DNA from 3 places in the Salinivibrio sp. VGrn1 genome. Region 2 is predicted to be linked to each of the others. Evidence: riboswitches for the same ligand, from Rfam matches in the RefSeq annotation. Region 2 holds a riboswitch; each other region holds the start of a gene.

Region 1 (10,622 bases), on a different contig from region 2:
AATACAGGCGCGGAGGTGACATACGCTAAGATCACCGCCATAGCCAGCATGCAAAGGATGATGTGGTAGGTAAATGTTGGTACACGTAGCACTTGCCAATAACGGCGTACGCTAAATAGGCGACCCGAAGTGTCCGTGTGCGCAGGGCGTGTCTCGGGCAAAAAGACCATCACTAATACCAACCCTAATACCGCATAACCGAGCATAAAGGTGAAGTTAGCGCGCCAGTCAAAGACTTGGGTAAGCCAGCTCCCCAATAGCGGCGCCAAGGCAGGAACAAAGCAAATCGCGCCATTAAGATAGCTAATCATGTGGCCGCTGCGCTCTGCACCGAATCTGTCACGCACCGCTGCAAATGCACACACGGAAGTCGCGCACGCGCCAAAACCTTGTAGCAAACGCGCCACCAGCATCATATCCATCGAGGTGGCGAGCCACGCCATCAAAGAGCTCAGTCCATAGAGCAGTATGCCAATGACGGCTACAGGTTTGCGACCAAAGCGATCAGCCAACGGGCCAGCGAACAGCTGACCTAAGCCTAAGCTAAACATAAACCAAGTGATGGTATCCTGTACCAGCGTCGGGTTAACGTTAAAGTCTCCCGCCATATGCGGCAACGCCGGTAAATAAATATCAATCGCCATCGGGCTAAACAGCACCAGTAACACCATTAAGGCGACCAGTAAGCGATTCGATGTCGGTGAATCAGTGTGTGACATTGGTTACTCCTCTATACAGGCACGCAGTATAGTGGCTTCAGGATATGAACCATAATGGTTTATAGTAAAAGCAGTTATTCCCAAGGAGAATACCTGTAATGGATTTGGACCAGCTGCAGCGCACCGACCTTAATTTATTGGTGTGCTTACATGTATTGTTGGAAGAGTGTAATGTCACGGGCGCGGCAAAACGGCTGCATTTAAGCCAATCGGCAGTGAGTAAAAACTTAGCCCGACTTAGAGCGCAATTTAACGACCCGCTTTTTACGCGAGCGGCCCACGGGCTCAAACCCACCGTTCGAGCGCAAGCCTTACAGGCCAAATTACGCGCTTTACTCAATGATGTTGCGGCGATGACCGAGCCGGATCACTTTCAGCCGCACTTAAGCGATCGCTGTTTTCGCTTTGCCCTCGTCGAGAGCGCCTATCCATTGCTACTGCCACAGTTTATTGGCGATATGCTAGAAGCGGCCCCAGCTATCACCCTTAATACCGCCGCTTGGGATCAAACCACCTTTGATGGGCTTGCGCGAGGCAATATCGACTTTGGCATTACCGGTAAAGATTTAAATCCCGCCGATGCCATGCTGACCATGATGCCGCCCAAAGGCGTACGCTACCAAGAGCTTTGCCAAGATCACCAGTGTGTATTGATGCGCGCTGATCACCCGGCACTCAAGGGTCCATGGGATGAAGCGCGTTACCTTGGACTGCGACATGTACAGGTGAAGTGTGATGGGAATGACCGCTGGCTGTTGGACTATAAACTGGCAGAGCGTAATATTGAGCGTGACATTGCCATGTACGTGCCAGATTTCAACAGTGCGGCGAGCCTGTGTACCTATACCGACCTGGTGTTTACTTCACCAAGCCAGTTTGCGCATTATATTGCCGCGTCGCTCAATTTGGTGGTAAGGCCGTTACCGACGCCAATACCGCCGATGGCGTACACCTTGTTTTGGCATCAAAATCAAGAAAATGACCCGGGGCACCAATGGCTGAAAGCCTTGATTATTTCACGCTGTCAGCAATTTAGCCCAGCAAAATTGTAGCCTATCGCCAATCGCGCTAGGGTCTAACCCACTGGTTTTTTACGCGTGGCCGAACATGGCAAGTTCACCCCATACAAAGAAGGAAGAATAATGGACGCGACCCTTACCAAGCGTATTGAGCAGCTAAGACACTGGCTGGCTCAACACGATTATGACGCCCTACTCATCCCCCATGAAGACGAATACCTCGGTGAGTATGTGCCTGAGCACAACGAACGCCTTCACTGGGCGACCGGCTTTACCGGCTCAGCAGGCGCTGCGGTGATCACCCGCGACAAGGCAGCAATTTTTGTTGATGGCCGCTATGTGGTTCAAGTCCGTAAGCAAGTCCCCGCCGGCTTGTTTGACTACTGCCACCTGATTGATGAGCCACCGGTACAATGGGCCCAGCAACAATTGCCAAAAGGTGCCAAGCTGGCTATCGACGCTCGCATGCATAGCGCTGCTTGGTACAAACGCACTCAACGCGCGTTGGATGGGGCTTTGACACTGGTGAGTGTGGAGCAAAACCCGATTGAAAGCTTGTGGGACGATCGCCCCGCCCCGCTTAATAGCCCTGCTATTTTACTGGGTGAAGAGAAAACCGGCCGCGCCAGCTTGGATAAGCGTCAAACCATTGGCCAGCAGTTAGCCGATCAGAATCTTGATGCCGCGGTACTCACTCAACCCGATGCCGTCTGTTGGCTGCTCAATATCCGTGGTCGCGATATCCCACGTTTGCCCGTGGTACTGACCCAAGCGATTATCAAGCAATCCGGTGACGTGACGGTGTTTATCGACCCTGACCGTCTCCCCGAAGGCTTTGCTGCTCACGTAGGCCAAGGCGTGAGCGTCGCGCACCCTGATAGTCTGGTTGATGCCCTGCAAGCGCTGAGCGGTCAACGTGTATTGGTCGACCCAAACGGTGCCAATGCGTGGACACTGGACACCCTCCAACAAGCGCAAGTCACTGTGGTGGAAGCGCAAGACCCATGTGCGCTTGAAAAAGCGGCCAAGAACCCGCAAGAAATCGCCGGTATGCGTGCCTGTCACGTGCGCGATGGTGTTGCCGTGACTCGCTTTTTGGCCTGGTTTGACCGTCAAGTCGACGCCGGTGAACGCCCTGATGAAGCCGTGCTCGCAGACACCCTGTATCAATTCCGCCAACAAGACGATCAACTGGTCGACTTAAGCTTTGATACCATTTCCGCCGCCGGTGGCAATGCGGCCATGTGTCACTATAACCACAACAATCAGCCCAAACCGAGCGTGATTGAGAGCAACAACGTCTACTTGGTCGACTCAGGCGGTCAATACTATGACGGCACCACCGACATCACCCGTACCGTGCCAGTGGGCGAGTGCAGCGCTGAGATCAAAAAGGCCTTCACGCTGGTGCTTAAAGGGCATATTGCGTTAGCGACCGCGCTGTTCCCGAAAGGCACCTCAGGCAGCCAGCTTGATGCCTTAGCACGCCAGTATTTGTGGCAACACGGCTATGATTTTGACCATGGCACCGGTCACGGTGTCGGGCATTTCTTGGACGTGCACGAAGGCCCGCAGCGCATTTCCAAAGCGCCCAATAGCGTCGCGCTATTGCCGGGCATGGTGGTATCAAACGAGCCGGGCTACTATCGCGCCGACGCGTTTGGGATCCGGATTGAAAACCTCGAGTTGATTGAAGAAAAGCCCACCGAGGGCGACATGACGATGCTCGGGTTTGCCTCACTCACGCGTGCACCGATCGATCGTCGTTTGGTCGATGTGAGCTTACTCAGCGAGGCGGAAATCCAGTGGTGGAATCGCTATCATCAAACCGTGTGGGATGAAATCAGTCCCCACCTCGATGATCAAGACCAAGCTTGGTTAAAACAAGCGACCGCGCCGTTAAGTCGTTAAGTCGCGTCTTCACCGAGTATGAAAAACAAAAAGCGTCCGATTGGACGCTTTTTTTATTCCCCTTTCAGGGCTTTCTCGACCGCTTTGGGAGAAAAGCCGCGCAAAGTCGTATCGCCAATGCAAATCACCGGGACACCCCGCGAGCCAGTTGCCGCCAGCAGCTTCTTGCCTTTGGGCGTGGCCGTATCGACAACACGATAACGCAGCCCTTTTTTATCCAAGTAAGCTTTGGCCGCCTCACAGTGAGGACAGCGCGGACCTACATATACAGTAATACGTTTCATGCCCGCATTGTCGCTAACCCGCTGCCGTTTGTGAAGCCATTTGCGCCTGACGCGCGATATCGTAGATGTTATCCCAATCTTTCCACACCACCTCAAAACCGAGCGCACGAACGCTGGCGGCTACCTCTGCCGCGCTGCGCTCATCACTGATAGCAAACTGCTCCAATTGTGGCTCCGGGTTCGCGTAGCCGCCCGGTTGGGTTTTTGACGCCGCGGATAAGCTCGTGACCCCAAGCGGTAACACATTGTCGCGAAAGTGCGGTGACTCACGTGTCGATAGCGACAGCTCCACCTGCGGATTCCACAACCGATAGGCACAAATCAGCTGAACCAGCTGCTTATCCGTCATCACCGATTTCGGCTGCAGCGCGCCCGCGCAAGGACGTAAGCGCGGAAAAGATAGCGAATAGCGGCTTTGCCAGTATTGCTTTTCCAAATAATGCAGATGCTGGGCGGTAAAAAAGCTGTCGGTACGCCAGTCCTCTAGGCCAATCAAGGCGCCCAAGCCGATCTTATCGACCCCTGCTTGTGCCAACCTATCTGGGGTTTGCAACCGGTAGTGAAAGTCGGTTTTATTCCCGCGCTTGTGGTGTTCCCCATAGGTTGGAGCGTGGTAGGTTTCTTGGTACACCATCACCGCATCCACACCTTGTGCCACCAAGGCGCGATACGCCTCGGTATCTAGCGGCTGCACCTCCATCGCCACATGATGAAAGTATTGCTTCACCACCGGTAAGGCGCGGAGAAAATACTCGAGCCCTACCTTGGTTTCATGCTCACCGGTCACCAAGAGCACACTGTCAAAGCCCATTTTTTTGATCGCTTCACACTCGGCGGCGATCTCGGCTTCATCCAGCGTGCGCCGTTTGATTCGGTTTTCCATCGAAAAACCGCAATAAGTACACACGTTGGCGCACAAATTGGAGAGATACAGCGGAATGTAAAACCCCATGGTGTAGCCAAACCGCTGCCGCGTCAGCGCCGCAGATTGCTGAGCCATGACCTCGAGATATCCTTCAGCGGCAGGGCTGATCAGGGCGGCGAAGTCGTCCAAATTACGCGATGACTTGGCCAACGCCCGCTCAACATCTTGACGCGTTTTGCTGTAAATCGAAAGCCGATGATGATCCCAATCGAGTGCCGCCCACCGCTCAGAAAAACTCATCACGCCTCCTTAGCGTCAAGAAACGCGGTTAAGGGGCTAGAAGCGTGGGCGTGATTTTGTGTGCCCGCCAGCCCAGCGCGATACGCACATCGTCCGGCTTCAACCGCTTGTTTGAACGCCGCGCCCATGGCAATCGGATCGCCAGCGGTGGCAATCGCGGTGTTCACCAAGACGGCATCAGCGCCGCGCTCCATCGCTAACGCCGCATCTGACGGTGCGCCAATGCCAGCATCAATGATCACCGGCACACGGGCTTGCTCGATAATGATGTCGAGAAACGCCATTGAGGCCAGTCCTTGGTTGGAGCCAATCGGTGACCCAAGAGGCATCACCGCCGCGCACCCCACCTCTTCCAAACGCTTACACAGCACAGGGTCAGCATGGCAATACGGCAGCACCGCAAACCCCTCATCCACAAGGGTTTTCGCCGCTTGAAGGGTTTCAATCGGGTCAGGCATCAAATATTTGGAGTCGGGGTGAATTTCCAACTTCACCCAGTGCGTTCCCAATGCTTCTCGAGCAAGACGCGCGGCAAAGACCGCTTCTTGCGCATTCTTCGCCCCCGAGGTATTGGGCAGCAGGTGCACACCGAGCTCGCGCAGCGGGGTTAAAATATCATCTTGTATGGCATGGACATCGACTCGCTTTAGCGCCATGGTGACCAGTTCAGTACCACTGGCCGCCAGTGACTCGGCCATGGTCTTGCGACTAGCAAACTTGCCGGTGCCGGTTAACAGTCGAGATGAAAACGTCGTATCCGCAATGGTTAACATGATTATCCTCCGGCAATCGCTTGAAAGACCGCCAAGCTATCGCCAGCGGTAAGTGACGTGGATGACCAAGCATCACGCGCAATAATGGTCTGATTTAGCGCCACTGCGACCGACTCGGCTGGCACCTTCATCTCCTCAATCAATTGCGCGACGGTCGTGGCATTGACCTCTGTCGGCGTGTCATTAATGGTTAACTGCATCGCTTACCTCCCGCTTAGGCTGACAAACCGCACAATGCGGATCCACGGGCAGCGAAAAGTGCTGCCATGTCATGGTTTGTCCATCCAGTCGTGACAAGCGATTGGTCCCGACCGCCTGCCCTAATAACAGCTTTATTCCTTCCAGCGCTTGCGCGGTGGCCATCATGCCGACCACAGGTCCCATTACCCCGGATTCTGCACAGCGTGTGGGTTCAGAAAGCGTCACGTCTGCGAAGGCGCACGCATAACATGCGCTATGCGGTTGATAAACCAATAACTGGCCTTGCCAACCGATCGCCGCTGCGCTCACCAACGGCGTACCAGCCTCTACACAGGCTTGATTGACTGCATGGCGAGTGGCGAGATTATCACTGCAATCAAGGACCACATCCGCCATCGCTACTTCGAGCGCCAGACGCTCACCTTCTAGATAGGCATTGATGGCTCGGCACTGGCAATGTGGATTCAGCGCGACCAAGTTAGCGGCTAGCGACGCGGCTTTATCGGTGCCGATTTGCGCCTCCCGATACGCCACCTGACGCGCCAAGTTAGATAGCTCAATGTGGTCCGAGTCAGCAATCGCTAACTGACCCACGCCAGCGCCTGCAAGATAGAGGCCCGCGGTGGTTCCAAGCCCACCGGCACCGACCATTAACACACGCGCCTTGCTAAGTGCCTGCTGCCCGCACTCTCCAACTTCTGGCAGCATGATTTGCCGGCTATAACGCAGGTATTCACTGTCCGATAGCATCACGCCCTCCTTGTTGTCTGGATGGATTAAGACAGCGGTCAAATGCGTCAATGCGCGCCGCTAAATCAGGCGCTTGCGTCACGGCACGGACCACCGCAATGGCGTCCACGCCAGTGCGCCAAACGTCAGGGGCTCGGTTGAGATCAATACCGCCAATCGCCACCGTCGGGAAGCGGCCATCCACAGTCGCCACCTGCTGCGCTAACGCAGAAATGCCTTGCGGCGGCTCGGCGAGCTGTTTGGTGGTAGTGGGAAAAATATGGCCGATGGCAAGATAACTGGGCGAGAGCGCAATCGCTGCAGCAAGTTGTTCGGGACTGCGTGTCGATACGCCAAGGCGCACGCCTTGTCGTGCGAGCCGGTCAAGATCCGCCTCTTGTATGTCTTGCTGGCCCAGATGAACGCCATAGGCGCCAGCTTCAAGCGCAAGCTGCCAGTGATCGTTGATAAACACCTGGGCATAGTGCGCGCGGCCCAACGCCACCGCACGCTGTACCCAGTCTGCCAATTGGGGATGTCCCGGCTGCTTCACACGCAGTTGCACGGTTTTCACCCCCAAGCAAAGCAAGCGTTCGAGCAAGTCCACATCGTCTACCACCGGATATAATGGGCCTATACCTTCAGACATAGATGCAAACGGGGTCAGGCTCATGACTCCACCTTATCGCTGTCCGCTACCTCAGCGCCTTGTTGTGACGAATGATGGGATTTTTGCAGGTAGAGCTCACTGCCCTTTGCTCGAAACTCTTGCGATTTTTGCTGCATGCCTGCTAACGGGTCTTCCAGCATGGTGACATCAATCGCTTCGCCCGCAGCGGCATAGCCATTTTCTTTGGCATAATCGCGGACTTCTTGGCTGATCTTCATAGAGCAGAATTTTGGCCCACACATGGAGCAAAAATGCGCGACCTTGCCCGACTCTTGAGGCAGTGTTTCATCGTGATAAGCACGCGCCGTCACTGGATCTAATGCAAGGTTAAACTGATCTTCCCAGCGAAATTCAAAGCGCGCTTTGGAAATGGCGTTATCTCGCACCTGCGCGCCCGGATGTCCTTTGGCTAAGTCGGCGGCGTGCGCACACAACTTGTAAGTGATAAGCCCAGTTTTAACATCCTCTTTATTGGGCAGACCCAGATGTTCTTTGGGCGTGACATAGCAAAGCATCGCACACCCAAACCAGCCAATCATCGCCGCACCAATCCCGGAGGTGATGTGGTCGTAACCAGGCGCAATATCGGTAGTCAGCGGGCCTAAAGTATAAAAGGGCGCTTCGTGGCAATGGGTGAGCTGCTCGTCCATATTCTCTTTGATCATGTGCATGGGCACATGGCCGGGGCCTTCAATCATCACCTGCACATCGTATTCCCATGCCACCTTGGTTAGCTCGCCCAGGGTACGTAACTCACTGAACTGGGCTTCGTCGTTCGCGTCAGCTACTGAGCCGGGACGTAACCCATCGCCTAATGACAGCGATACATCATAGGCAGCACAAATCTCGCAGATTTCACGAAAATGGGTATAGAGGAAGCTTTCTTGATGATGCGCCAAGCACCATTTGGCGATAATCGACCCACCACGCGAGACAATCCCAGTCACGCGATTGGCAGTCATGGGCACATAGTGCAAACGCACCCCAGCGTGAATGGTAAAGTAGTCGACCCCTTGCTCGGCTTGCTCTATCAAGGTATCGCGCATCACTTCCCAAGTCAGGTCTTCGGCAATGCCATTCACTTTCTCAAGCGCCTGATACATAGGCACGGTGCCAATCGGGACTGGGCTATTACGTAAAATCCACTCGCGGGTTTCGTGGATATTGCGTCCGGTCGATAAATCCATCACCGTATCCGCGCCCCAACGGGTCGCCCACACCAACTTTTCGGTTTCTTCTTCAATGGAGGAGCTCACCGCCGAGTTACCAATATTGGCATTCACTTTCACCAGAAAGTTACGCCCAATAATCATCGGCTCCGCTTCTGGGTGGTTAATGTTGGCCGGAATAATCGCACGCCCTTCAGCAACTTCTTGGCGCACAAATTCGGGAGTGATGTTTGAGGGTAAATGCGCGCCAAAGCTTTCTCCTGGGTGCTGGCGGTTTAGCTGCTCTTCACGATACTGCTGACGTCCCATATTTTCCCGGATAGCGATAAATTCCATCTCTGGGGTGATAATGCCTTGGCGTGCGTAGTGAAGTTGGGTCACACATTGGTTAGGTTTTGCCCGACGGATAGACGGTAAGGCACTAAAGCGAAGATCATCTAAGGTTTCATCACTAAGGCGGGTCTGCGCATAGTCTGAGCTCACTGCATCAAGAAACTCTGTATCGGCACGCTCATCAATCCAGGCTTTGCGCACTGGCGCTAAGCCTTGGTAAATATCGATAGCACTCTGTGGGTCAGTATAAGGCCCTGATGTGTCATAAACCCGAATGGATTCATTGGCTTCGTACTGCGGATTATCTTTACTGCCACCCACAAAGGTCGGAGACAAATGGATTTCTCGCATCCCTACGCGAATATCGGGTCGCGATCCCTCGACATAGACTTTTTCCGAGTTGGGGTAGGTTTGCGCAGAGAGGGAATCGATAAAAGATTTGGCCTCAAGACGGGCCTGTTTACGGGTCGACATAGCATTACTCCGGTGTTCATTATGGGAATTAATGCTTGCCGGAAAACGCTGAATTGAGATGTGAGCAAACTGGCAGACGCGTACGGTCTGTGATCTGATGCATCTCTTGTTCCCTTCGCTGGTACTAACCAGATCAGGTTCAACGGATCCCACTTAACGTGGTCTCAGCCAATTGGCACTCCGACAAGTTCAACGCCAGTATAAGAAATCACCGCCGCAACAACAAGCGACGTAATGGCATGTTTTTACCTACCCAGTAATGCGTCCTAGCAACCAAGCCCCCATCGCGGCCGCTCCTAAGCACAACGCAAGGTTGAGACCCACGTTTAACAAGGCTTTCACCGTCTCACCATGTTGAAAAAGAAGCAAGGTATCCACTGAAAAGGTCGAGAAGGTGGTGAACGCGCCCAAAAAGCCAATCGCAATCAGTTGACGCCAAGGCACTGGGGCAATCAGTTCTTGGCTCATCGCCGCTAAAAAGACACCCATCGCTAATGATCCCAGCACATTAACCATTAGGGTGCCGTAGGGAAATCCTCGACCAAACACCGCGACGCTCCACTCTGAAACTAAAAAACGCGAAGACGCCCCTAATGCGCCACCAAGTCCTACCCACAATATGCTTACCACAGGGTGCTCCTTTCGATTGGTAAAAAGTCATCATACCGCGACATGTGAACAAGAAACAGGAGGAAGAAAAAGGGAAGAGGGTTAGGGGTGCTAGAAGCATAATGAGTCACATACAAAAAAAGCACCGACAATGTCGATGCTTTGATGTTTGGCAGGGGTAGAGGGATTCGACCGGGCTGGCGACCCAGCCCCCAACACGCTTTTGTGTAGATTGCATGTTCACATCTACCCTTAATCGGCTTACGAGAAGCTTGATGATTCACATACAAAAAAAGCACCGACGATGCCGATGCTTTGGTATTTGGCAGGGGTAGAGGGATTCAACCGGGCTGGCGACCCAGTACCCAACACGCCTTTTGTAGTTTGCATGTTCACATCTACCCTTAATCGGATTACGAGAAGCTTGATGATTCACATACAAAAAAGCACCGACAATGTCGATGCTTTGGTATTTGGCAGGGGTAGAGGGATTCGAACCCCCAACACGCGGATTTGGAATCCGCTGCTCTGCCAATTGGAGCTATACCCCTGTATATAGGTGCCTA
Region 2 (10,622 bases):
TTAAGTAATCCAGCAGCCAGTCAATACGCGGATCAAAGCCCCACCAGCTCGCGCTATCCCCTTCAAACTGTTGATAGATATCTTCTGGGTACAGGTTTTGCACGGCCTTTTGTTCGCTTGAGCCGGTGCTACCCATCATGCCAGCGACTCGCATGGCAGTTTGATACTGACTGGGTAGCGCGAGTGGGTGCATATGCAGGTGGCGGCTGGGGAAGCCACTGATTGCCGCCCGGGTATTGCGAAATAACACACGCCCGGTGCCGTGACGGTCCATAAGATCATCAATCAATTGTTGGCGCGCCTGAGCGTTCTCTTCTGCGTTATCACTGTGCACTTGGGCTAAACGTGCTGACAGATCTTCGTGTTGCAATAGCTGACGTATCCCAGCTTGTGCCGCGTCGGTCAGTGGGGTATCACTCAGCAGCGCTTCAACGGCCTCAGCCACGGGCGCGTATTGTTGTGCTTCTTCGACAAAGACGTCGTAATCATAGAAACGGTCGGGGTCGAGCAGGCGCAAGCGAGCAAAATGGCTTTGTTGGCCCAGTTGCTCAGGCGTGGCGGTAAGTAGCAACACGCCCGGCGTATGTTCGGCAATGCTCTCAACGATTTGATATTCTCGACTCGGTGCCTCCGGCGTCCAAGTCAAGTGATGGGCTTCGTCAACCACCAGTAGATCCCAATGGGTATCACACACTTGTTCCACCCGGCGGCGGTTTTTGCGCAGAAACTCGAGTGAGCACAATACCAACTGTTGGGTATCAAAGGGGTTGGGGGAGTCGGCAAAAGCCTCGACACAGCGCTCTTCATCGAAAATGGAGAAATGCAGATTAAAGCGGCGCATCATCTCCACCAGCCACTGGTGCTGCAGGGTTTCGGGTACCACAATCAGCACACGTTCCGCACGGCCAGCCAGCACCTGCTGGTGGATAATCATTCCTGCCTCAATGGTTTTCCCCAACCCCACTTCGTCGGCGAGCAGCACGCGTGGTGCATGACGACGACCGACTTCATGGGCAATATAAAGCTGATGGGGGATCAGGCCAGCACGCATACCCGTCAAGCCGCGTAGCGGGCTGCGCAATTGCTGATATTGGTTGGTCAGGGCGCGATAACGCAGGGCAAAACGGTCCATACGATCGAGTTGGCCTGCAAACAGTTTGTCTTGCGGCTTGTTAAAGCGAATTTGGTGGCTGAGTAAGATCTCACGCAGTACGACCTCATCTTCCCCTGTGTCGGAACGCTGGCCGTAATAGGTCAATACCCCATCGTTTTCCTCAACGCGTGAGACGGTCATGGTCCAGCCTTCGTGACTTTCCACCTCATCGCCGGGATTGAACATCACCCGAGTCACGGGCGCATCATGGCTGGCGTACAGCCGTGTTTCATCACTAGCAGGAAACATTAGGGTCACGGTACGGCCATCAACGGACACCACAGTGCCGAGTCCAAGATCATGTTCCGTATCACTGATCCAACGTTGTCCAAGCGCAAATGACATAGGGGAAAACCTCTGAATTAACTCGATTGTCGAAAGACGCGACGCCATTCAATACAGCGTCGTTTAAATACTCTGCTATTCAGTGTGGCACTGAAAAAATTGGCCGCCAATAGTACTCGAACTTGTGAGGAGGGTCACGATGAAACTCAACGAATCGCATCAAAGGTCACGCTGACATACAAACGTCATTAATGGGCGGCAAAGATAAAAGCGTGAGCTGGCGCAGTAAAACAAGTTGGGCGCATCCCAACGGCCAGGTCTACGCTTATTTTAAGCGCTGTCACCGACAGTGAACTGCCGACACAGGAGGTGCCTATGGGCGACGCCGACCGGAAGCTGTTTGTACTTGATACTAATATTCTCCTCCACGAGCCTTTCTCGATTTACTCTTTCCAAGAACACGATGTCGTGATCCCCATGACTGTCCTCGAAGAACTTGACCGCATCAAAGACAGCAAGCGCGATGTCTCACGGGATGCGCGTGTGGCGATCCGCGCCTTGGAAGATATTTTTAAAGAGGCTACTCCTGACGAAATTGGCGAGGGTATTGCCGTTGGCAAAGGGGATGCCACTGGCACGGTATCGATTCTCGCTGATTTTGAGATCAAAGAAACGGTCCATGCCTTCGCGGATAAAGCGGGTGATAACCGAATACTCAATGCGGTGTTATATCTACAAACCAAACGCTCGCCACGTAAAGTGGTGTTGGTGACCAAAGACATCAATATGCGTCTGCGCGCCAAAGGGGCGGGGGTGATGCATGTGGAGGATTATCGCACCGACCAGTTGATTGATGATGTACGATTGTTGACCAAGGGTTTCCACCAATTTGAAGGTAGCTTTTGGGATAAAGTGGGGGAGTGCAATAGTCAAGCCTATGGCACAGAGACCTTACATACGTTGCCCTCCGAGCTCCTCGATACCCCGTTTGTTAATCAATACCTGTTGGATGACAGTGACGATTTTGCTGCGCGAGTGCAAGCCATTGATGGCGATAAAGCGGTGATTAAAGATCTGAGCCGAGAGCGATTAATGCATCGCGCCGCTTGGGATGTGAAACCGAAAAATATCTACCAAGGCATGGCAATGGATGCGTTGCTGGATCCGAGCATTGACTTGGCGATCCTCACCGGTCCGGCGGGCTGTGGTAAAACCATTCTGGCGATGGCAGCGGCCCTTGAACAAGTGGTCGAAAAAGGGATGTATGACAAGATTATCGTGACCCGCAATACCCCAGATATTGGCGAGTCGATCGGCTTTTTACCGGGCACTGAAGAAGAGAAAATGTTGCCTTGGCTTGGGGCCGTCACCGACACGCTAGAAGCGTTGCACATGCATGACGAGTGCACTGATGGTTCGATGCGGTACATCATGGAGAAAGCCAATCTACAGTTTAAATCGATTAACTTTATGCGTGGTCGTTCGATTCAAAACGCGTTTGTCATTTTGGATGAGTGCCAAAACCTGACTGCCTCTCAGCTTAAAACCATTATCACCCGATGTGGGGAGGGTACCAAGCTGGTGTGCTCGGGGAACTTAGCGCAAATTGATTCTTCGTATTTAACCCCAGTGACATCAGGGCTGACTTACATTGTCGAGCGGTTTAAAAACTTTGAAGGCAGTGCGTGCGTATACCTCAACGGCGTGGTGCGTAGTCGGTTGGCTGAATTTGCCGAAGAGAATTTGTAGTGGGTATCAGGTGGTGGTCATCAAGCCGCCACCTTTCTCCATGAGCTAAAACAATTCAACATCGTCCTCGGCGACAAAGGTTTTTATCACCCCAGATTGCAGTAAGTCATCATAAAAAGCGACTTGGTTACGGCCGTTTTGTTTGGCGTGATAGAGCGCTTGATCCGCATTGCCTAAGATGGTGCTGGTACTGAGTTGTCCACGTTCAATTCGTGTCGCGCCCATGGAAATAGTCACGGTCTGAGCGGCACCAAAATCTCGAGCGTTGACATTAGCAATAAAGGTGTTGGCTTTTTGCTCTGCCATCGCCCGCGAGCAGGGCTGAAACAGCACCACAAATTCATCGCCGCCATACCGGAACAAGGTGTCTTGTGACGAGAAGGTCTGGCGCATCAATGAAGCCAGTAACAAGATGACCTCGTCACCAAATACATGACCAAAGTTATCATTGATTTGCTTAAAGTGATCAACATCGAAAATACACACCCAAGGAACCAGGGCGCTGCCATTTTCGCTGGCAGGGGAAGGCTCACTTTGCGCTAAGCGATCACAAATAAGATCCAGCTTTTTAGAGAGGACTTTGCGATTAAATAAGCTGGTGAAACTATCACGTTCACTGGCCATGATAATCTGCTGATAGTTTTCATAAATACGCGTTAGTCCAGCGACGAGTGCGCGTTGGTCCTTGCTAAGGCTTTTGGCGCGACCGCATAAAACCCCGCTGACACCTTCTTCTTTCTCGTAATAAATGGGAACGGCAATCAATACATGATCATTGGCGTAGTGTTGAGTGACCGCTTGTGTCGCCAGGCACTCATCAAGCAGGGCATCAATTTGATGAATGTTTTCTTGCTGAAAAGCACTATTGTCGTTGGTGCCGAGTACGGTAAAGGCAGGCTGCATGTCACCGCAGTAATCGAGCAGCACCACCTCGCTAATTGGGGTGAGTTCGGTAATTGAGGTCAGCAAGCTTTTGGTGATCGCGTCGACTTCTGTTTTAGCGGTGAAATCGACAATGGAATCGAGGATTTTTATGCTGCTGGCGGCCACTGGGCGCCTCCTTGGAATCTTCCGTGTTTTCCTTAGTATAGAAGTCAATCCAAGTGGCGCCACCCATCACTCTTCGTCCGTCTTGCCCATATAACCTTGCATTATCGCGGGTGGGGTCTCGAGGGTTTCGACAGGACAATGCAGGCGGACTTGCCCGTTATCCAAATAAAGAAACTCAGAGGCGATGGCTTGGGCGTCTTCGGGATGGTGAGTCACCATCACCACCGTTGTGCCTTGCTCTTGGGCGGTACGCTTGACCAGTGCCAGCATGTCTTTTTTTAGCGCGGGATCGAGTGCGGAGAAGGGCTCATCAAGCAGCAATAAAGGTTGGTTGCGTGCGATGCTTCTACCCAGTGCGATACGTTGTCGTTGCCCGCCTGACAATTGGCCGGGCAGGCGAGAGAGATAGTCGCTTAAGCCGACCGATTGCGCTGCCTGTTCAATGTTTTCCCGTTGGGTAGCGGTGAGTTTCAGTGATGGTGATAAGCCAATCGCCATATTGTCGAACACCGACAAATGGGTAAAGACATTATGCTCTTGGAACAAGATAGACAGTGGCCGCTGGTGGGCGGGGGTTGTTGTCACTGGCTTACCATCAATAGCAATCTCGCCACTATCAGGGGCAATCAACCCGGCAATCAGTGATAGTAAGGTGCTTTTGCCTGCCCCGCTGGGCCCGAGCACGGCCACAATCTCTCCAGGGGCGATATGGGCATCAAAGGTCATCCAATCTTGTTGGTAACTATACTGAACATCGGAAATCGTTAACATGCGTGTCTCCATTGGATAAGGCGCGTCAGTAGGGCATAACACCCCAAGCTGGTGAGCAGTAACAGCATCGCCGCGGCGGCGCCCGCTTCCATTTGGTAACTGCCCATTAAGCGAAACAAATACAGGGGCAGGGTTTGAAAGTTTTGACTACCAAATAAGGAGATGGCACTGAGATCGCCCATGGATAACACAAAACTCACCGCGACACCGCGCGCAATAGGTGCACGTAAACAGTCCCACTCAATCAGACGTAAACGCGTGATGCCTCTGACGCCTAAGGTGGCGCACAAGTTATGGTATGACTGAGCGAGCTGGAAGGCGGGGGCACTCAAGACCTTGATAAGATAAGGCAGCGCCATCAGGGCGTTCACTGTCATTACCAGCCACAGCGCTAAGCTGAATACGTTACTAAACTGGCGAAACAGCAAAAAAAGCCCAGTACTGAGCACGATACTTGGCACTACCAGGATGATGGCACCGAGCGTTTCTATCCCATCCGCCTGTTTTTTTCGTCCATGTAAGCGCCAGTGCCGACTGGCTAAGATCACCGCCACGGCTAACACAAAAGCAAAGGTGGTGGCGCCCGTGGCAATGAACAGCGAGTGCAGAGTTGCTTGCCACAATGCGCTATCGCCGAGCACCGCTAATGCGCTGGGGTTCAATCCGCGTGCAATCACCACGCCGAGAGGCGGTAACACCAGTAGTAAAACGAGGCCAATCCAAAGGCCGTCCCAACACTTGGCCGCACGGCTATCCAAAGATGCAGGAAGCGGCAGCACTTCACTGGGTGTGCTCGGCAGCGGGCGCGTCAAGGTTTGCACGGTAAATGCGATGGCCCCGCATAGCAGCATTTGCCACAGCGCGAGGACAGCACCCGTTTGTAAATCGAAATCAAAATGAATGGCTTGGTAAATGGCCAGCTCGATGGTCGTCGCTTTCGGCCCGCCGCCCAGTGCCATGACAGTCGCGAAGCTGGTAAAGCACAACATAAATACTAGCCCCACGATATGAGGCAAGCTTTGGCGTAGATACGGCCATTCTAGGTGCTTAAAACGTTGCCAGCCTTTGAGCCCTAGCTGGGTAGCAAGACGGCGTTGATCGGCTGGGATCCCCTCTAAGGCTTGCACCATTAATTGGGCGGAAAAAGGGAGATTAAAAAACACATGGGCGAGTAAAATGCCACTTAAGCCATAAATAGAAAACGGCATAGCCGCATCGAAGTGCGCGAAAGCTTGTGCAATCCAGCCACTACGGCCATAGATAGCAACCAGTCCAAATACTCCCACCAAGACCGGCAGCACCAAGGTCATGGCGAATAACTTCAGCAGCCATGCCTTTGCTGGAAATTGTCGGCGAGACAGCGCATGAGCGACTGGCACTGCTAGCCCAACGCTAAGTACGACGGATAAAGCGGCCTGTTTAAAACTAAAGTAGGTGACATGACGCAAGTAGGTATCTTGCCATAAGGAGGCAAGTGACAAATCGTGGCTGTGAGAGAATAACGCCCAGAGTGCGCTGCCAATCAAAGCCACGACCAAGCTGGCCGCAATACTGCCCGGCCAGGTTCGAGAAGGGTTGAGCATCTTGGCTATTCAACCAGCGCGGTTTGCCAGTCACGCACCCATTGCTGGCGATTGCCCATCACTTCATCAGGCTGATACAGCAAGCTCTCTTGCGGTTTGTCCAAGGTGTAGAAGACATCAGGCAAGTTGACATCGGTGACCGGATACATCCACTGAGTGGTTGGGATCACCGACTGTGCCGCATCACTGAGCATAAATTGTAAAAACGCATCCGCACGTTCCGGCTGATCGGTATAGGCTGATTTAGCGGCGACTTCGATTTGCATATAGTGCCCCTCTTCAAACATAGCGGCGGCAAAGCGATCGTCTTCATCGGCCACTAAGTGGTAAGCCGGCGAGGTGGTGTAAGAGAGCACCATGTCCGCTTCTTTATTGAGGAACATGTTGTAAGCTTCGGTCCAGCCTTTGGTCACAGTGATCGTGTTATCGGCAAGATCGCGCCATGCTTGTTGATTATTATCGCCGTACACTTTTTGGATCCAAAGCATTAGCCCCTGGCCGACCGTTGATACGCGCGGATCTTGGTAAATCACACTGATGTCATCGCGCTCCTCAATCAAGGCTTTGAGGCTTTTGGGTGGGTCGAGCAAACGAGTAGTGTCATACACAAAGGCAAAATAGCCGTAATCGTAAGGGATAAAGTATTTGTTATCCCACCCGCCAGGCACTTGCAGGCGCTCGGTATTGACCGCGTGCTCGGCAACAATCCCACTGCGCTCGGCTTCTTTCATTAAGTTGGTATCCATACCGAGTACGATATCGGCTTGGGTGGTTTCTCCTTCAATGCGCAGGCGATTAAGTAAGGCGGCCCCATCGTCGAGAGACACAAACTCAAGTTGGCAATCGCATTGCTGTTCAAATTTCGCTTTAATTTTAGGCCCCGGCCCCCATTCAGCAATAAAGGAGTCATAGGTATAGACAGTAAGCGGGTCCGCGGCGCGGGCGCCGAGTGATAATAGCGATAAAGAAACCAGAGTGAGAACAGAGGTAAAAACTTTCACAGCACGCTCCTAAGTTGGGCGTGGGTGTTGAGGCAAGTTGATGGCAACATCAAGTCTCAATCCCTACGCCAGTGTTAGCTGGATCAGGTTCGATGGGTCTAGCGCAGTGCGCAATCTCAGCCGTGAGGCTCCCCAATGAGTACGGTGGTATTGTACTGATTGGCTTAGGGTTAACCAAGCCTTTTAGTTGCCGAGTTGGTTAAGGTCCCAGTTGTAGTCGTATTCCAATGTTGCCTCTTGTGGCAATGGAATATCGCGATACTGGTTTATGTGAGCGATCACGCCCTGCTTATCGCCACCAAAGTCAGCTTCAAACCATTCATAAATTGAGGAAAGTTGCCATTTTTCCCCTTGCTGACTCACGCCTTTATCACTGTTAATGAAGGTATAGGCGGCGTGCTCGAGCTGTGCATCAAGTGCACTTGCTTGAAAGGCTTGTGGCTGAAGATTAGGGCAGCCAAGGCTGGCACAGTTGACCGCATAGTGGGTACGCGGGTCCTGCCAAAGCGGGCGTAAAATCCGGTGTTCGATATCGTTTAAAGTGAGCGGCTCGCCAGCGACGGTAACCACTTCATCATCCCAAGGGCCAAAGCTAAATAGCCCACCGAGTTTGGTGATGGAACGGACCGGGTACTCGGCGATAATCAGTTTTACCGTGACCGCATTATAGAGGTTAACCCAATACGCGTATTGCTCGTCTTTGGTCAGGGTACGTGGGTCGCGCGCGGTGAGCATACCAATGTAATGGTCGAGGGTTGCTTTGTCGTTATCCGTGACGGCGGCATAGTTAAATAAGGTGTGCTGCCCCTGAGATTGCAAATACTTATCGAGTAACACTTGCCAGCTGTGATGGGTAAACGTGGCTTGGCTGTCAGGGTTATGGGCATCCCACATTGCCCAGTAATCCGCTTTGGGCGCGGCTTGGCTGATGAGCGGAAACACTAACCAGAGCAGAATTATCAAATGTTTTTGCATTGCCAGTCCTTAATGCGATCAAACCTTCTTTGAGACTAGACCAAGCGAGTCAGCGGTTGTTTTCATTGAGGATGGAAAAAATGGGTTGAAGCGCCAATAAGTACGGGTAATACCGCGCTTATTGGCGTTCTTGGAGGGCGTATTACACCAAAAAGTCTGGTATTTGTTTTTCAAAGCGTGAGATATCGGCTTCGTGCTGCAACGTCAGACCGATGCTATCTAACCCTTCCAACAGGCAATGACGGCGAAAATCATCCATCTGGAAGGCAAAGCAGTGTTCACCGGCTCGAATGGTTTGGGCGGGCAAATCCAGGGTTACCGTCGCGCCTTCATTTTCGGCTACATACGCAAATAAAGCATCGATTTGGGCTTCTTCAAGGGTCACCGGCACCATTTGGTTATTGATGCAGTTGCCATAGAAAATATCGGCAAAACTGGGGGCGATAATCACTTTAAACCCGTAATCATCCAGCGCCCAAGGCGCATGCTCGCGGGATGAGCCACAGCCAAAATTCTCGCGGGTGAGCAAGACGCTCGCGCCTTGGTAACGTGCTTGGTTAAGCACGAACTCGGGGTTCGGTTGCTGGCCCGCATCGTCTAAAAAGCGCCAATCGTGAAACAGGTGCTGCCCAAAGCCGGTGCGGGTGACTTTTTGCAAAAACTGCTTAGGAATGATCGCATCGGTATCGACGTTTGCCGCATCCAACGGGGCAACAATGCCGGTATGAGTGTGTATGCCTGACATAAGGCCTCCTTATATTTGGTTAACGTCGATAAAATGGCCCGCAATCGCCGCCGCTGCGGCCATGGCTGGGCTGACCAAGTGGGTGCGGCCTTCACGGCCTTGACGCCCTTCAAAGTTGCGGTTACTGGTGGAGGCGCAGCGCTCTTTGGGGCCTAAGCGATCATTATTCATCGCCAAACACATCGAACAGCCGGGTAAACGCCATTCAAAGCCAGCGTCACGGAAAATGACATCCAGCCCTTCTTGCTCCGCCTGTGCCCGCACTTGCTCGGAGCCCGGCACTACCATGGCATGTACACCCTCTGCCACGCGTCGTCCTTTGGCGACCGCGGCGGCTGCGCGCATGTCTTCAATCCGTGAGTTGGTGCAAGAGCCAATAAAGACTTTATCGATACGGATTTGGTTGATGGCTTGGCCGGGTGTCAGCCCCATATATTTTAATGCGCGTTCTGCCGAGTGACGTTCAATCGGATCGTTCATTGTCTCTGGAGCAGGCACGGTATCATGCACACTGACCACTTGGCCGGGGTTGGTGCCCCAGGTCACTTGATGGTGAATTTGACTGCCATCGAGGGTGACCACGCGATCAAACTGCGCATCGGCGTCCGAATGCAAGGTTTGCCAATAGGCGATTGCCTGCTGCCATTGCTCGCCTTTCGGGGCAAATTTCTTGTCTTTTAAATAGGCAAAGGTGGTGTCATCCGGGGCGATCAGGCCAGCTTTGGCGCCTAATTCGATTGCCATGTTGCACACCGTCATTCGCCCTTCCATCGACAAGTCGGTGATTGCGTCCCCGCAAAACTCCACCACATGCCCGGTGCCGCCGGCATGACCGACCTTGCCAATAATGGCTAGGACAATATCTTTGGCAGTGATCCCGGGGGCGGTTTTGCCCGTGACTTCAATTTTCATCGTGCGGGCGCGGGATTGCTTGAGCGTTTGGGTGGCCAGCACGTGCTCGACCTCAGAGGTACCAATGCCAAAGGCCAGTGCACCAAAAGCACCGTGGGTTGCGGTGTGAGAGTCACCACAGACGATGGTGGTGCCGGGCAGGGTAATACCAAGTTCGGGGCCCATCACATGCACAATGCCTTGGTAAGGGTGATTCAAGTCATACAGAGTGACACCGAACTCTTCGCAGTTTTTGGCCAGTGTTTCCATTTGGATACGCGCCATTTCCCCTGACGCGTTAATGTCTTTGGTTTCGGTGGAGACATTGTGATCCATGGTGGCGAAGGTTTTACTCACTTGGCGCACCGGACGCCCTTTTTCCCGCAGACCATCAAAGGCTTGTGGTGAGGTCACTTCGT
Region 3 (10,622 bases), on a different contig from region 2:
CGACGCCAGTTGTTGCTCGTTATCGCTGAAGGTGTCACTGAGCTTCTCGGTTTCCGCCTCTAACGCGTTGCGCGTGGCTTTGAGCTGATTGAGCTTCTCACGTAGCTCACGCTCGGTCATCGCGAATTGTGCTTCTCGCGCTTGGTTATGCTCACTCGCCTGTTGATGCGCCTGTTGGGTTTGACCAACAAGATCATCAGCGTGGGTAAAAGGCGCAACGACGACAAAACAGATTGCGGCAATCAGGGTTTTCCAGCTCATGATTTCACCCCTTGGTTGGCACTCAAAGGCAGAGATAACAATGACGGTGCCATTTGCTTTTGCGCCACCGCAAAGGCCTTATCCACCGCTTCCGCGACACTCGCATCCAACGCGACCCACTGATCATCGCGGGCACTCCACAGCCAATACTGCTTACCATCTAAGCTACGCGCCACCAGCGACATACGGCCCAGATGGAGGACATCGACCTGGTGATCTCGACCATTGAGCACAACGGTATCTTGATAGGCATCAAGCTTGCTGCCATAGTCTCGCTCAATCTGGTATGCCTCGAGAATACGACGGAATTTCTCCGAGTCCGCCACATCGGCACGGGTCATCATGGCTTTCAGTTTTTGTAAACGGGCTTGGCGTTGATCGGCTTTGAGAGGAATATCCTCGGCAAGCCACTGCTCGAGCCCACCCAACATGCGATACATTAAAGGCACGATGCCTTGGCGAGTGTCTTTAATCTCGTCGATTTGATTCCGCAGGCTGGTCGCCTCTTTATCCTGATTGACCACCAAGTTTTGCAAGTGATCGCGATAGATTTCCAGGTTACTGATCTGCGCTTGTAGCTGCTCAATTTCTTGGCGCATGGCCAAGCTGCTATCAGAATGACGATTAATCCGTGACTGTGACTGCGCGGCCTCTTGGGTAGTGTTCCCCTCAATCGCTTGCGCCTTTTCGAGTTGATCCGCACTCACTGCTGGGGTCAGCGCCAAACAGGACGCAACGCCTAGCGCGAGCCGAAATGAAGACAATTTTATCATGGTGATATCTGCAAACATGCTTTGATGATGTGGCTTTGCCACAAATAAAAGTGAGAATAGTTTCTATTTGCGTGCAATGTACCGAGTTTAGCGACAAAAATCTAGCCTAGCAGGTCCAGTGGTGCGGGAATATTACTCATATCAAGTCACGATAAGCTGACAGTGCTATAAAGCGGGATAGTGCATTTCATCACGATGGTCTGCGCCGATGTGACAATGACTCACTAACGTCAGTTTACTCGTTCCCACTTGTTATCTCACTGGCTACAGCGATCCAGTGGATTACGCAATGGCCGGTGCCGTGGTACTGGTTTACATTGCGCTGTCGCACTTAACCGGCGACGGCCATGTCCACTCACTCAGTCGCTAAAGGTGGCGTCGGGCACACTGGTGACCGAGCAGTGATAGAACATAACCTGAAAAATACAGATAGCATAATGACTTACCCTTCACCTAAAAAAGGCTTTGAGGTACAGATGAACATTGCGACCACAATCAAGAGCATGCTGGCACCTGTTTGGGAGCAAGAAGGCGAGCTTTTAGATAAGGTTGTCGACCTTACTGATTACGATGCCGTCAACCAAGCTATTCCCGACGACACACTACCAATTGAAGAAGTGTTTGCCGAAGATGAGTTAGAAGAGGTATACCTAAACTTTGTCCCTTATCTCGATAACGAAGCGATCCTTCCGTTTATGGGCAGCTACGGTAACGCTGTATTTTGTCTCGGCATTGGCGAAGAGAGCCAAGGGTACGTCTACTATTTTGATCTTGATTTTGGCCTACACCTCCTCACCAAGGAAGGCCTAACCACCTTTGTTTGCTCGTTGAAAGACGCGTAATGGCAAGTCGATAAAAGGCATAACTTACGTAAGAGATGCGTGTAAAAATGAAAAAATCATCAAAAAATACACGCTAGAGGTCATTATCCTTGGCTTAATGCTAAGGGCAGCGATTTAGCTTATTGTGTAGGGGGTAAAGTCTAGTGATGCTAGGAACGGCTCGTGCGCTTTGGGGAGATCTAATAAGTTATGCATCATTTCAATGGCATACTCTTGGCCGGTACCGCGCTTGGGGGAACACCGTAACGCAGAACTGCCCCAATATGAGCTAGCCAGACAAAATTGACCGATTCCTTTTGTCAGTTCTTGACCTACTTTTTTCAATGGCAGATTATGAGTCTAGTTAAGCAATCAAGACTATACATACATGTTCTGCAATTTGTGATTGCAAGGAAAAATAAGACCTATAGAACAGTATGTTGCTGCTATCGTGTCTGTATTTTCTAAAAAATATTATAAAGACAATGTCTACTTTAAAGACACTGTTAAAAATCAAGGGTGGAATTTTGTGGATTTGGTACTTAAATCAGGAACATCAATAGCAAGTTCACTTGCTAAGTCATTTGCTTCAAATGTTATAGAAAGATGGACTAAGCACCGAGCGGAGAAGTTTTTTGAAGAATTTCAAGCAAAAATTATTGAATGTAGATTATTAGGTGATAATCAAGTTGAAATAGCACAAGAAATAGACTCTATTATTTCCACTGAAATAGGAAGTGAGGTTGTATTCGATGCCTATCGAAGTGTTAGCTTATCAAAATCAAAGATCATAGGGCCAAGAATTATTGGTTTTCTAACGGCAGAGATTTGTTTAGAAAAGCGGCTTTCTGACGAATTTGAAGAATTATTCTTTTCTGTGGCTGAATCATTAAGTGATGTTGAAATAATAAATATTGCGAGTGTTATAGAAAGTTGGATCGAATTATCTCATGCAGAAAAAAAGAAAGGTTATCTAACCCATACTTCATATATAGAAAGAGATGAGTTAGTTTATGTATTAGAACACCAAGAATCAGATACAACATCCGGTAATTCAAATGAAATTGATTTAAATATTGGGAACCTTGATTTTGAGTTTTGTTCTGGATTAGAAAAATTTAAGAGTTTAGGCTTGCTAATTCCTCGTGTAATACAATCATCGTACAGCTTTAAAGAAGATAGTGAACGGCATATTGATTATGATGGTACGATTCAAGTTACGATAAAGACACTAGTTTTTCCTTTAATGTATAGACGAATAATTAGCCTGATGTCAGAAATGTCAGATGGCGTTGAGTTTTAAAAAGACGTTCCAATTGACCTCATCCTGTCACGATTTTTGATTCTCAAAATATCGCGCCAGCACTCGGGAAATGAACTTTGCGTTATATTTATACTGGAGTTTCTATGGTTACAGCTAGTGTCAAAACAGAGTCGCGTCCTGCATATGATAATTTTCGTATTGCTACAAACTGTTTAGAGCTTGCTAGGCGCTCCAGTGAGGATTGGGAGGTAGAGCATCATTCAATAACTGGGATTGCTTTTGTAGCATTTTCTATTGAAGCGATGTTAAACCATTATGGACGTATACTTATAGAAAACTGGGATGAGATAAAAGAGTGTCGAAAACAGTCGCACAGACGATTATTTAAAGCCGCGAATCTTCCTTCGTATCTCGGCACAACAGAATACCAAATCGCTAAGCAATGCTTTGATCTACGAGATTCGCTCGCCCACGGTAAAACGAAGCACGAAACGGTTGATCTAGAACTGCCTGATGGTTTGGATGATAGAGCTAAGTTGGCTCATATGCTCAAAGTCAGAACAGAACCTTTTAGGCGTGCTAACTATGAATTGCTCAAGATGTTTATAGAAACAACGATAAAAATTGAAAAAGACATTGAGGAACATGGATATTACCCTAATCAAGACCATATCGAAGAGGGCTTGCGTGAAAAACTGCAAGAATCCCCTTTAAATGTGTCAGGTGTTCGATACTTATAAATATAGAAAATGATCGAGGTATCAACATACTTTTCCTAATCCAATAGGAACGTTCTAAAGCATTAGATCTAACGAGTTTCTGTCCAAAACTAAGTTATGTCGAAATGAGCGCCATATACCAAAGCATTGAGATTTTGATTCAATACCCCGCATAACTTACGTAAGTTATGCGGGGTATTTCGTTTACGCAACAATCATAACTGCGTGGCCAAGCCGGTTTATGTATTCCCACGCCGGCGCGTGGGAACGAGTTAATCTGCTAACTGCGAGAACTTGATGATCTCGTGAGATTGCTCAAGGGTGTGCGCGAGGTGTTGGATATGGGCGGGGGTGATTTCGCAGCAGCCGCCGACGACGAGGGCACCGTCGGCAATCCACTGTTGTACGCGTTCGGTGTGGACTAAGGGGGAGAGATCTTCCCGCGCTTGCAGGGCATCGGCTTTGCTGCCTTTGGCCATGTCTTCTACCGATTTAAACGCGTTGGCATAGCCGCCCACAGTGTCGGCTTGGGTCGCCATCTTTGGCATCGCCGTGGTAAGCACTTCTGGGTCGCAGCAATTGAGCATCACTGCTGTCGGTGCATATTCAGTGACCGCGAGCATGGCTTGTTCTAGCGACTCGCCAGAGCGGAGTGCGCCATTAGGCTCCAACCGAAACGCAACCCCAAACGGTTTACCTTGCTCACGGGCGGCGGCGCACGCTGCACGAGCTTCAAGGGTGTTGGTCATGGTTTCGATTAAAAACACATCCACGTGAGGTTGCAAGCGGGCGATGTGCGAAAATTCCGCTTTCATGTCTTCAAAGCTGCGTTGCGGCTGACCGAGATAACTGCCCACCAGCGGCGGCAAACAGCCGGCAATATCAACATCGGCGCTTGTCTCATCCACCGCTTGCTGCAGCGCTTCGAAGGCTTTTTGGTAAATAATGTCTATTTTATCGCTCAATCCCGCTTTGGCCAGACGCGTGGGGGTCGCTGGGTAGGTATTCAGGGTATGCGTTTTCGCACCGGCACGAATAAAGTCTTTGTGCACGTCTTTGACAATATTGGCATGTTTTAACATCACCGCGACCGACCAAAGCTTCGAGCTCACATCCGGCCCACGTTGATAAATTTCTTGTCCTAGGCCGCCATCGAGTAACGCTATCGATGTCATGGTAACTTCAGCCTCCTTCGGCCATTTATCCTTGGTTTAGTTTGAGGTTACCATGTGCTTATCGATTTAACACCCCGTTGTTACGCTACCTCTTCACTGCCCTCAATCGCGAGATGTTCAAGCTTATCAATCACCGTCATACTGGCGCTTTCCATCTCTTTTAATGCAGTGACCATTTGCTCGGGTTGCTGAGCATGAAACGCTGCCACCGCTGCTTTCGCGTGGGTATGCACTTGCTCGTGAGGCGCGGCAATGGCTTTAAACGTTTGCAACTGCGCGAAATATTGCTGGCCTTCACCCTGTTCATACCATTGGCCGAGACGGCATTGGGTGTGATCGGTGACATCGTCCGCGGTCATGCTGTCTTCACCCAGCACGACGCGGTATATCGCAAATTTAAAGCTAATATGGTCAAGTTTCGCCAGTTCACAAAAAGCACGCAGCGCAGAGGCTTTAATAGTGGTACGGCTATGCTGTGCTTGCTCACTCTGCGTGGCCATCGCATCGGCCACCTGTTGGCCTTGCTCGCTATATTCAATCGCGTCACTGGCAAGCTGATCGGTGAGTGTGCAAGCATGCCCACTCCCAGCGCGAATCTTCTCGACCAGCTGGGTGATATCTTGCGTGGCACTGGCGGTGCGTTCCGATAAGCTACGCACTTCATCGGCAACCACCGCAAACCCTCGACCCTGCTCACCGGCACGTGCCGCTTCAATCGCTGCGTTTAACGCTAAAAGATTGGTTTGATCGGCGACATCGCGAATCAACTTCACAATACCGCTCACCTCTTGGGCATGCTGGTCGAGCGCACGAATTGCTTCTGACGATTGCTGACATTGCGCGGATAACGACTGCACATGACGCGCAAGATCATTGACTTGTTCGGCACATGACGCCGCCTGATGGCTCACGTCCGTTACCCGTTCTTTTTCACCGTTGATGGTGTCTGCCAAGGTGGCCAGAGACGATTGCGTCGCATTGATTGAGTCACCGAAGTGGCACAAGTTGGCGTCGATGGCTTTTCCCGTTTGGCGTTTTTTCTCTACGGTGGCTAACTCTGCCTGCAATGCCTCTTTCTCTGCATTCAGCGCGTCGATGGTATGGTTAATCTGCTCAATTTTTTGCTGCAGAGCGACTTGTTTTTGCTGCTCTTGTTCTAATTGACGACGAGATATAAACACGCTGACTCCTCATTAAGTAATTAAGCTTCCTACAATATTTTAGCGGTTTATCTCACTGATGTATGATTATCCAAGCAAAGTGTGATCGCATTGACGCAAGGAGCTGATTTACACTGTAAACCTGACGCAAATCACTTCATACTGCGATCACTGTAAATAATGAGCGAACATTTATGACCTTTTGGTTGCTTTTTAAACGTTGGATTATCAGCCACTTCGCGCATTTAAACGGGCGTATTTTGGGGTTGGTGGTACTCGCCTATGGCGGGATTGGCTGGCTACTTTTACACGGCGCCGGTGAAACTGAGATGACCCAGTCACTCGGCCGCTATGTCTATTACTTGATGGTCACCGCGTCCACTGTCGGCTATGGCGATTATTCGCCCGCAACAGAAGCAGGACAGTGGATTACCGCCTTTTGGATTATTCCCGGTGGGCTAGGGCTGTTCGCCGTTGTGATTGGGCATGTGACCAGTGCGTTGGTCGATTATTGGCGACGTGGATTACAAGGAAAACGGAGTCTTACTGTGAAAAATCATATTCTGGTGTTGGGCTGGAATGGTCAACGCACCATTCAGCTCATTCGTCTACTACAAAGCGGTGTGCATGGCGATCGTCCGATTGTGCTTTGCGTACGTCCCGAAATGGAAAATCCGCTCCCCGGCGAGGTGGAATTTGTACGCGTCACCAGCTTTACCGATGCAGAGGGGATTGCGCGTGCGGGGATTGATAGTGCTTCGAGCATTATTATCGACAACCCAGAAGACGATATCACCCTATCAGCGGCCCTGTTCTGCGCGCATAAAAATCCGTCAGCGCATCTGCTCGCCTACTTTCAAGACGACGCGCTGAGCCAAATACTCAAACAACACTATCCACACGCAGAATGTGTACCGTCTGTTTCCGTAGAAATGCTGGCGAAAGCCGCTGTTGATCCGGGTTCCAGCCAGTTGCATCACGAGTTGTTGAGTACCGCACAAGGGATGACACAGTATTGTGCGCGCTACCCGACTAACGCGAGCACGACGGATGTGGGTACCTTGTTCAATCAGTTAAAGCATGAATACGATACAACCTTAATTGGTATCGACAAAGGTGAGGGCATTACCCTTAACCCCAGCTTGCAAACCGAAGTCGCCCCCGGCGATCGCCTTTTCTATATTGCCGCTGAACGTTTACCGCATTGGTCGGCGGCGTGATTCGGGCACCATTTATCACACGCGACACTGGCTATTAACCCTTCCGGAGCAGTCCGCCGCCGCCAAGACGGAGGCGGCGGACTGGCTTTACGTGCCCTATTCGCGAAAAAACGGTCTATTCGACCACCGAGGTTTCTTGTGCATCAGAATGACACGCTTCGACTGGGTAGGCGTAAAAATGATGCACAGGCCCCGCGCCTCTTCCCACCTTTAACTGCTGACTATGCGCTAAAGCCTCTGTCAAATACTGCTTAGCCGCCCGCCCGGCTTCAACGGGCGTCATTCCCTGCGCGTAATAAGAGGCCATCGCCGCAGACAGTGAACAGCCTGTGCCGTGTGTATTAACGGTTTCAACCCGACGGGCGCTCAGGGTTTGACAGGTATCTTGGCTAATCCACACATCCACGCTTTCAGGGGCGTGATGTAAATGCCCGCCTTTGAGCATCACATACGGGCACCCGAGCCGACGTAGGGCTGGAACTAACGCATGCATTTGCTCAATGGAGGTGGGAACAGGCTGACCGGTTAATCGCGCCGCCTCAGGCAGGTTGGGGGTGAGCACGGTTGCTCGCGGGATCAGCGCTTCAATCAGCGCTGTCATGGCGTGTTCATCCAACAAAGGATCGCCGCTGGTGGCTACCATCACGGGATCTAAAATCACCGGTAAGTGAGGCGATCGCGCCAGCACGGCGGCCACTTCGCGAATAACCGCTTGGTTGGCGAGCATACCAATTTTCACTGCACGCACCGGCATATCGTACAAGACGGCCTCTAACTGGGCACGGACAAAACCAGGATCAACCGCCGAGACGGCCTCAACGCCACAGGTGTTTTGCGCGGTTAACGCGGTGATCACCGAGCACGCATAACCGCCGGTGGCTGAAATCGCTTTGATATCGGCTTGAATGCCAGCACCGCCACCGCTGTCTGAGCCGGCGATGGTAAGAATAACAGGTGGAGATAGGTTCATAATGGCCCCTTAATCATCAGGGGCGGAAGGAGACAAAGCGAGCCAGAATGCGCCACTTCGTGTGCTGAACGTGTCAGTTCCCTCCGCCAGTGCTAACTGGATCAGGTTCTACGGGTCCTGCTTTCGCAGTCTCAGCAATCACTTGCTCCCCGACTAACACGGTCAGAATATAAACCTTAATGATAAAGCGCAAGTCTGATGTTTCTGATGGCGCGTTTACACATTCTCGTAATGGTTAATGGTCGTATTGCCTTGTTGGGCGGTTTTAAGCAGTTGTTCGAATCCATCTTGGATAAGCGGCCGCGCATATAAAAACCCCTGCACTTGGTCGCAGCCAATTGTCTGTAGCACCTGCTGCTGGCTGACTTCTTCCACCCCTTCGGCAACCACGCCATGACCAAAGCCATGGGCTAACTCAATCACGCTACCCACCAAGTGTTTGTCACTGGCGTTGGTGGCCAAATCTTGAATAAAACTGCGGTCGAGTTTAACCCAGTCTACTGGCAGTTGCTTAAGGTAACTTAACGAGCTGTAACCGGTGCCAAAGTCATCCAACGCGATATGCATCCCGGCATCCCGCAGCTGTTGTAGCTCGCGCAATGCCACCGAGATTTGCTGAATCAGTGCCGATTCCGTGACTTCCAATTGAATAATCGCCGGCGGCGTGTTTGTCGCATGGCAGCGAGCCAGCACACTCTCGGCAAAACCATGCCGGAGTTGCTGGGCAGAGACATTGATTGACAGATGAAAGTGCTCATCAGTCAGGCCCTGTACGCGCCATTGCGCCACCGCCTCCAGTGCCATCGCCAGTACTTTATCGCCAAGTTGCATCATATCGGCGCTGCGCTCGGCAATGGGAATAAATTCGGCGGGACTTATCGCCCCTAGGGCTGGATGCTGCCAACGCAGTAGTGCTTCTGCGCCCACCAGCAGGCCCCCATCAAGCCGCCATTTAGGTTGATAGACCAAGGAGAGATGATTGCTTTGCAAGGCCGGGCCTAGCTCAGTACGGATCAAGTGCTCTCGCTGCGCTTTACTGTCTAGCTCGGGCTGATACTCACCGACAGCCTGATCATCGGTCGGAATAGCCAGGATCGCTTGGCGAAACAACTGCGGCACATCGGCGCTTTCCGAGTCAGCACGGCTGATCCCTATATGGCAATGCAAGAACATCAGTCGCCCTTCGAGGGTATGATGACCACTGATGAGTCGGTGAATCCTCGCTGCTTTTTTCACCGCCTCTTCTCCGTCTCCCTCTATCAGCATCACCAGTCTCGAGCTGTCCCAAACCCCCACTCGATGCGAGCGCGCCACCGCACTGTTCGCCAGCAGCTCAGCAATGTGCTTATACAGGGCTTCGGTCATTAAATGCCCTTGATGCTGCGTCACCGCTTCCATCCCATCAAGCGCAATCATCAACACCGTCACCGACCCTCGCATCAATTGTCGCTCCGCTGCATCCAATAAGGCTCGGCGATTGGGGAGACCTGTCAATGGGTGGGTAAGAGAAAGGGCGCGTAAAGTGGCGGTTTGTTTGTTCACCAACATTTGCAAACGCGCAGCTTGGTCACGCTCTTTCAATGTTTTAAGCTGTAACTGCAGTAGGTTGTGAATACGCTGAAGCACTTCGTCATAATCAAACGGCTTGCTGATATAATCTATCGCCCCTCGGCATAGCGCTTGATTACGTAACCCCACATCATTATCCGCAGTGAGCACCATGACGGGTGGACAATGGTCCCCCAATGCTTGGTTCAGATCATCCAGCACCATGAGTCCCGAGCGCCGTGGCATGCGCATATCAAGCAAGATAAGATCGGGCACCGGCGACAAGTGGTCGTGCACAGCACAGGGGTCCGTTAGCCCAATCAGATGCACGTACCCCGCTTGGTCAAGCATCGCGGTGAGTAAGTCAATGTTTTCCGCGCGATCGTCAATGATCAAAATGGTCGCTTGTGATGGTGACTTTATCATTCCCTGTCCTCTAATAACGATTGAATAGCCGCGGCGAGCGCAGTTGACGATACGGGCTGCTGTAGTCGTATGTGTGGTGTGGCGGCGCTGCAATGGGCTTGCCCTTCCGCCCCAAGTATGATCAGCGGTTTATGCTCCATCAGGCACGTCCAATGTGCGGGCATTCGCGCTAAGTCATTACCATGGATGATAAAAAGTGATGGGGCGAGCCTATGTGTCATCGCTTCAGCCAACGAAAAATCGTGCGCATGGTGCAAGGTCAACAGCGGCCAGTCCTCAAAGCAA

The links. Region 2 has a riboswitch for thiamine pyrophosphate ahead of thiB (thiamine ABC transporter substrate binding subunit). Riboswitches for the same ligand answer to the same signal wherever they lie in the genome.
Region 1: another riboswitch for thiamine pyrophosphate. It lies ahead of thiC (phosphomethylpyrimidine synthase ThiC); the one in region 2 lies ahead of thiB (thiamine ABC transporter substrate binding subunit).
Region 3: another riboswitch for thiamine pyrophosphate. It lies ahead of thiD (bifunctional hydroxymethylpyrimidine kinase/phosphomethylpyrimidine kinase); the one in region 2 lies ahead of thiB (thiamine ABC transporter substrate binding subunit).

The regions. Positions count from the first base shown of each region.
Region 1 covers NZ_SATA01000005.1:280-10,901, reverse strand. Annotated here, with positions in the region: gene EHW56_RS08945 (multidrug effflux MFS transporter) at 1-719, opposite strand, end outside; gene EHW56_RS08940 (LysR family transcriptional regulator) at 818-1,771, shown strand; gene EHW56_RS08935 (aminopeptidase P family protein) at 1,862-3,649, shown strand; gene EHW56_RS08930 (glutaredoxin family protein) at 3,703-3,933, opposite strand; gene thiH (2-iminoacetate synthase ThiH) at 3,947-5,098, opposite strand; gene EHW56_RS08920 (thiazole synthase) at 5,098-5,871, opposite strand; gene thiS (sulfur carrier protein ThiS) at 5,874-6,071, opposite strand; gene EHW56_RS08910 (HesA/MoeB/ThiF family protein) at 6,055-6,822, opposite strand; gene thiE (thiamine phosphate synthase) at 6,806-7,474, opposite strand; gene thiC (phosphomethylpyrimidine synthase ThiC) at 7,471-9,447, opposite strand; TPP riboswitch at 9,541-9,640, opposite strand; gene crcB (fluoride efflux transporter CrcB) at 9,697-10,077, opposite strand; tRNA gene EHW56_RS08890 (tRNA-Trp) at 10,531-10,607, opposite strand.
Region 2 covers NZ_SATA01000006.1:113,434-124,055, forward strand. Annotated here, with positions in the region: gene rapA (RNA polymerase-associated protein RapA) at 1-1,498, opposite strand, end outside; gene EHW56_RS10800 (PhoH family protein) at 1,814-3,187, shown strand; gene EHW56_RS15700 (GGDEF domain-containing protein) at 3,233-4,237, opposite strand; gene thiQ (thiamine ABC transporter ATP-binding protein) at 4,304-5,008, opposite strand; gene thiP (thiamine/thiamine pyrophosphate ABC transporter permease) at 5,002-6,591, opposite strand; gene thiB (thiamine ABC transporter substrate binding subunit) at 6,597-7,592, opposite strand; TPP riboswitch at 7,636-7,737, opposite strand; gene EHW56_RS10825 (DUF547 domain-containing protein) at 7,776-8,567, opposite strand; gene leuD (3-isopropylmalate dehydratase small subunit) at 8,710-9,312, opposite strand; gene leuC (3-isopropylmalate dehydratase large subunit) at 9,322-10,622, opposite strand, start outside.
Region 3 covers NZ_SATA01000002.1:433,955-444,576, forward strand. Annotated here, with positions in the region: gene EHW56_RS04965 (MotA/TolQ/ExbB proton channel family protein) at 1-261, opposite strand, end outside; gene EHW56_RS04970 (DUF3450 domain-containing protein) at 258-1,025, opposite strand; gene EHW56_RS04975 (hypothetical protein) at 1,472-1,876, shown strand; gene EHW56_RS04980 (hypothetical protein) at 2,262-3,158, shown strand; gene EHW56_RS04985 (hypothetical protein) at 3,263-3,859, shown strand; gene EHW56_RS04990 (homocysteine S-methyltransferase family protein) at 4,111-5,013, opposite strand; gene EHW56_RS15605 (methyl-accepting chemotaxis protein) at 5,094-6,194, opposite strand; gene EHW56_RS05000 (potassium channel family protein) at 6,368-7,393, shown strand; gene thiD (bifunctional hydroxymethylpyrimidine kinase/phosphomethylpyrimidine kinase) at 7,509-8,363, opposite strand; TPP riboswitch at 8,425-8,525, opposite strand; gene EHW56_RS05010 (bifunctional diguanylate cyclase/phosphodiesterase) at 8,580-10,337, opposite strand; gene EHW56_RS05015 (PAS domain S-box protein) at 10,334-10,622, opposite strand, start outside.